2 regions of the Streptococcus pyogenes genome follow, and region 1 is predicted to be linked to the other one. Evidence: predicted binding sites of a transcription regulator. Region 1 holds the regulator's gene; the other holds the start of a gene.

Evidence for each region. The regulator HrcA, encoded in region 1, represses chaperone genes, less so after heat shock. The targets are predictions, from matches to a motif close to TTAGCACTCNNNNNNNNNGAGTGCTAA.
Region 2: a site for HrcA is predicted at 1,202-1,228, ahead of groES (co-chaperone GroES). Genes of this name have one in related genera too.

What each region holds. Positions count from the first base shown of each region.
Region 1 is NZ_LN831034.1:1,533,234-1,536,443, reverse strand. It holds gene B6D67_RS08225 (M15 family metallopeptidase) at 1-483, shown strand, start outside; gene B6D67_RS08220 (glycoside hydrolase family 73 protein) at 480-1,049, shown strand; gene hrcA (heat-inducible transcriptional repressor HrcA) at 1,184-2,218, shown strand; gene grpE (nucleotide exchange factor GrpE) at 2,221-2,793, shown strand; gene dnaK (molecular chaperone DnaK) at 2,974-3,210, shown strand, end outside.
Region 2 is NZ_LN831034.1:1,798,367-1,801,576, reverse strand. It holds gene B6D67_RS09505 (ATP-dependent Clp protease ATP-binding subunit) at 1-1,086, shown strand, start outside; gene groES (co-chaperone GroES) at 1,264-1,554, shown strand; gene groL (chaperonin GroEL) at 1,590-3,210, shown strand, end outside.

The DNA.
Region 1 (3,210 bases):
ATTTCTGTGGATAAACGCATTGAGCAAGCCACTAGTGACTTTTTAGCAGCAGCACAAGCTATCGACTTGCAAGAACATCTTATCTCTGGGTACCGTTCCGTAGACTACCAAACAGAGCTTTACCAATCTTATATTAAAAAAGAGATGGCTAACGATCCAACATTGACACAAGAAGCTGCGGAGGCTTTGGTGCAAACCTATTCACAGCCGCCAGGGGCTAGTGAACATCACACTGGTCTTGCTATTGACATGAGCACTGTAGATACTTTAAATGCCAGTGATCCATCAGTAGCTAAAGCAGTTCAAAAAATTGCACCTGATTATGGGTTTGTCTTGCGCTTTCCAGAAGGAAAAAAGACTAGTACAGGGGTTGATTATGAGGATTGGCATTACCGCTATGTAGGCAAGGCGTCTGCTCGTTATATGGCTCAGCACAACCTAACGTTGGAAGAGTACATTGCTGCTTTAAAGGAGAAACGATGAGAAAACGACTAAAGTTTCCGTATTTTTTAACGCTTCTAGCTTGCTTTTTATTGCTGATTGTTTGTCCCTTACTGAGTAGCCAAAGGATAGCTAGTGCAGATAAAGAAGTAAGGGTGAACTACAGCCAAAAACAATTTATTACAAAAATGGGTAAAGAAGTTAAACCATTGGCAAAATATTATGGCATTAGACCATCTATTTTGATTGCTCAAATTCTTTTGGAAACCCATGATGGAAAAACATTACTAGCGTCTAAGTATCATAATCTTTTTAGCAAGAAAGCAACTCCAGGACAAGTGGCCATTACCCTAAAGTCCCCTAAACAAACCAACCAAAACGTGAGATATGCTATTTATAAAGATGACGCTAGTGCAATTAGAGATTATTTACGAATGCTTCGGCAGGGAAAAGAAGTCGATAAGCGTTTGTATCGTAATCTTGCTACAGAAAAAGGGTATAAAGCACCAGCTAAAAGTTTACAAAAGTATTTGCATTATACTGATAAAACCTATGCTAGGCGACTAATTCAGGTCATTGAAAGTAACGATTTAACAAACTATGACTGAAATTAGCGCTCTTTATAAAAGAGTGCTAATTTTTTTGAGTTTTTTTCTTGACATGTCTCCCATAAAGAGTATAATAGAATTATAAATTAGCAGTCTACTAAATAGAGTGCTAAACGAAAGGGAGTGGTTGGTTTGTGATTACACAACGTCAAAATGATATTTTGAATTTAATCGTTGAGCTATTTACACAAACTCATGAACCAGTAGGGTCTAAAGCTTTACAGAGAACGATTGATTCTAGTAGCGCCACTATTCGTAATGATATGGCAAAACTAGAGAAGTTGGGATTGTTGGAAAAAGCGCACACTTCTAGTGGACGGATGCCAAGTCCAGCTGGTTTTAAGTATTTTGTAGAGCACTCCCTCAGGCTAGATAGTATTGATGAGCAAGATATTTATCATGTCATAAAAGCTTTTGATTTTGAAGCATTCAAATTAGAAGACATGCTTCAAAAAGCTAGTCACATTTTAGCGGAGATGACGGGCTATACATCCGTTATTTTAGATGTGGAGCCAGCTCGTCAACGTTTAACAGGGTTTGATGTTGTTCAGCTTAGCAACCATGATGCTCTAGCAGTCATGACTTTAGATGAATCTAAGCCAGTGACAGTGCAGTTTGCTATTCCAAGAAACTTTTTGACACGTGACTTGATAGCATTTAAAGCTATCGTAGAGGAGCGCTTGCTGGATAATAGTGTCATAGATATTCATTATAAGTTGAGGACAGAAATTCCTCAGATCGTTCAAAAGTATTTTGTGACTACGGATAATGTTTTACAACTATTTGATTATGTTTTTTCAGAGCTGTTTTTGGAAACGGTATTTGTTGCTGGCAAGGTAAATTCTTTAACGTATTCAGATCTATCAACGTATCAGTTTTTGGATAATGAACAGCAAGTAGCAATTTCTTTGAGGCAAAGTCTGAAAGAAGGTGAGATGGCTTCTGTCCAAGTGGCAGATAGTCAAGAAGCCGCACTTGCAGATGTGTCAGTTTTAACTCACAAATTTTTGATTCCTTACCGTGGGTTTGGACTCCTGAGTTTGATTGGTCCTATTGATATGGATTATCGTAGGTCTGTTAGTTTGGTAAACATTATTGGAAAGGTATTGGCTGCTAAATTAGGTGATTATTATCGATACCTAAATTCTAACCATTATGAAGTTCACTGATAATGGCAGTATTCAATAAGTTATTTAAAAGGAGGCACTCAGTGTCAGAAGAAATTAAAAAAGACGATTTACAAGAAGAAGTGGAAGCCACTGAAACTGAAGAGACAGTTGAGGAAGTTATTGAAGAAACTCCTGAAAAATCAGAGTTAGAACTTGCAAACGAACGTGCTGATGAGTTTGAAAATAAATACTTGCGAGCTCATGCAGAAATGCAGAATATACAGCGTCGCTCTAGTGAAGAACGTCAACAACTTCAACGCTATCGTTCTCAGGATCTGGCAAAAGCAATCTTACCATCGCTTGACAATCTAGAACGTGCCTTGGCTGTTGAAGGGTTGACAGATGATGTTAAAAAAGGTTTAGAAATGACTCGTGATAGCCTTATTCAAGCACTAAAGGAAGAAGGCGTAGAAGAAGTAGAAGTCGACTCGTTTGACCACAACTTTCATATGGCAGTTCAGACCCTCCCAGCCGATGATGAACATCCAGCCGATAGCATTGCAGAAGTCTTTCAAAAGGGATATAAATTGCACGAGCGTCTGCTAAGACCAGCGATGGTAGTTGTTTATAACTAAGGTAAATGAGTTTTCGTTTTTGTCCGTAATGACAGTAAACTAGATAGCAAGTTAGAAGCTATTTCGCTTGCTGATTAAACTATAGTGATTGCTTAGAATTGGAAGTAAAATAATTCGAGTGCTTACTAAGATAAATTGAAATAAAAAGTAATAAAGTATTATAAAATAAGAGGTATTAACATGTCTAAAATTATTGGTATTGACTTAGGTACAACAAACTCAGCAGTAGCAGTTCTTGAAGGGACTGAATCAAAAATCATTGCTAACCCAGAAGGCAATCGTACAACTCCTTCAGTAGTATCATTCAAAAATGGTGAAATTATCGTGGGTGATGCTGCAAAACGTCAAGCAGTGACAAACCCAGAAACAGTAATCTCTATTAAATCTAAAATGGGAACTTCTGAAAAAGTTTCTGCA
Region 2 (3,210 bases), 270 kb from region 1:
ATCAATGGTGATATGAAAAAAGTATCTCGCCTCTTAGCTAAAGAAGCAAAAGGTCAGATGAGAAAACCAACACCGGTGACAGAAGATGATATTTTGGCAACCTTGAGTAAGTTATCGGGAATTCCACTTGAAAAACTGACGCAAGCTGATAGTAAAAAATACCTCAATTTAGAAAAAGAACTGCATAAGCGTGTGATTGGTCAGGATGCTGCTGTTACGGCTATTTCAAGAGCCATTCGTCGTAATCAGTCAGGTATTCGAACAGGAAAACGTCCTATTGGATCATTTATGTTTCTTGGCCCAACAGGAGTAGGTAAGACAGAACTAGCAAAGGCCCTTGCAGAAGTTCTCTTTGATGATGAAGCAGCGCTTATTCGTTTTGATATGTCTGAGTACATGGAAAAATTCGCAGCGTCTAGGCTTAATGGAGCACCTCCTGGTTATGTCGGCTATGATGAAGGAGGTGAACTGACACAGAAAGTTAGAAATAAACCTTATTCAGTCTTGCTTTTTGATGAAGTGGAAAAAGCACATCCTGATATTTTTAACGTTCTCCTTCAAGTATTAGATGATGGTATATTGACTGATAGTCGTGGGCGTAAGGTCGATTTTTCAAATACTATTATTATCATGACCAGCAATCTTGGCGCAACAGCCCTGCGCGATGATAAAACGGTCGGTTTTGGGGTCAAAGACATTCACCAAGACCATCAAGCTATGGAGAAACGTATTTTAGAAGAATTAAGAAAAACTTACCGCCCAGAATTTATCAATCGTATTGATGAAAAAGTGGTCTTTCATAGTCTGACCCAAGATAACATGCGCGATGTGGTTAAAATCATGGTACAGCCCCTGATTACTACATTGGCAGAAAAAGGTATTACCCTTAAAATTCAGCCTTTGGCCTTGAAACATTTGTCCGAGGTCGGCTATGATGAGCATATGGGGGCAAGACCATTACGTCGAACGCTGCAAACTGAGATAGAAGATAAGCTATCAGAGCTTATTCTTTCTCGAGAATTGACAAGTGGGCATACGCTAAAAATTGGATTATCACATGGCAAATTAACGTTTCACATAGCTTAATTTCCATATAAAAGGTGGATCATCCTTGATGTCACCAAAAAAAGAGGTTATTCTTACAAAAATAACTTCTTTTTTCTTGACTATTTTTGACCAAGTGATAAAATAGAATATAAAGTTAGCACTCGATGAACATGAGTGCTAACTTTACTAAAGATTCTTTTATTGGAGGAAAATTTCATGTTAAAACCATTAGGTGACCGTGTGGTCGTAAGATTTGATGATGAAAAAGAGCAGACAGTCGGTGGTTTTGTCCTTGCAGGCACTCATAAAGAGTCAACACGAAAAGCGACAGTCCTCGCTGTCAGTGAAACGGGTGTTCGCACTATTACAGGTGATAGCGTGCTACCTTCAGTTTCAGTGGGTCAAGAGGTTTTAGTTGAAAATGGGCATGATTTAGAAGTAACCGTAGATGATGAGAAAGTTTCTATCATCCGTGAATCTGACATCATTGCTATTGTTACAAAATAAAACGACAAATCTCTAAATAGAAAGAAGGATTGAATATGGCAAAAGATATTAAATTTTCAGCAGATGCGCGTGCTGCCATGGTGCGCGGAGTTGATATGTTAGCAGATACCGTCAAAGTAACGCTTGGTCCTAAAGGGCGCAATGTTGTTCTTGAAAAAGCTTTTGGTTCTCCCTTAATTACTAATGACGGGGTAACCATTGCTAAAGAGATCGAATTAGAAGATCATTTTGAAAACATGGGAGCAAAATTGGTGTCTGAAGTGGCTTCTAAAACCAATGATATTGCTGGTGATGGGACGACTACTGCAACAGTTTTGACACAAGCCATTGTTCATGAAGGACTAAAAAATGTGACAGCAGGTGCTAATCCAATTGGTATCCGTCGAGGCATTGAAACAGCAACAGCAACAGCTGTTGAAGCCTTGAAAGCCATTGCTCAACCTGTATCTGGCAAGGAAGCTATTGCTCAGGTCGCTGCAGTATCATCACGCTCTGAAAAAGTTGGAGAGTATATCTCAGAAGCTATGGAGCGTGTGGGCAACGATGGTGTGATTACCATCGAAGAATCTCGAGGTATGGAAACAGAACTTGAAGTGGTTGAAGGCATGCAATTTGACCGTGGTTACCTGTCTCAATACATGGTCACAGACAATGAAAAAATGGTTGCAGACCTTGAAAACCCATTTATCTTAATCACGGATAAAAAAGTGTCAAACATCCAAGACATTTTGCCACTACTTGAGGAAGTTCTTAAAACCAACCGTCCATTACTCATTATTGCAGATGATGTGGATGGTGAAGCACTTCCAACCCTTGTCTTGAACAAGATTCGTGGTACTTTCAATGTGGTTGCTGTCAAAGCGCCAGGATTTGGTGATCGTCGTAAAGCTATGCTTGAAGACATTGCTATCTTGACAGGTGGTACAGTGATTACAGAGGATCTAGGACTTGAATTAAAAGATGCTACAATGACAGCCCTTGGACAGGCTGCTAAGATTACAGTTGATAAAGATAGCACAGTAATTGTTGAAGGTTCAGGAAGTTCAGAAGCTATTGCTAACCGTATTGCACTGATTAAATCGCAATTAGAAACAACAACTTCTGACTTTGACCGTGAAAAACTACAAGAACGTTTGGCGAAATTAGCTGGTGGTGTAGCTGTTATCAAAGTAGGAGCTCCAACAGAGACAGCTTTAAAAGAAATGAAACTTCGCATTGAGGATGCTCTAAATGCTACACGTGCAGCCGTTGAAGAAGGTATCGTTGCTGGTGGTGGAACAGCACTTATTACGGTTATTGAAAAAGTAGCAGCTCTTGAGCTTGAGGGCGATGATGCTACTGGACGTAACATTGTGCTTCGTGCTCTAGAAGAGCCTGTACGTCAAATTGCTTTAAATGCTGGGTACGAAGGCTCCGTAGTTATTGACAAGTTGAAAAACAGCCCTGCAGGAACAGGATTTAATGCTGCAACAGGTGAGTGGGTTGATATGATTAAAACAGGAATCATTGACCCTGTCAAAGTAACACGATCAGCGCTTCAAAATGCAGCTTCTGTAGCTAGTCTTATTTTGACAACAGAAGCAGTTGTTGCTAATAAACCTGAACCAGCTACGCCAGCGCCAGCAATGCCAGCAGGTATGGATCCAGGAATGATGG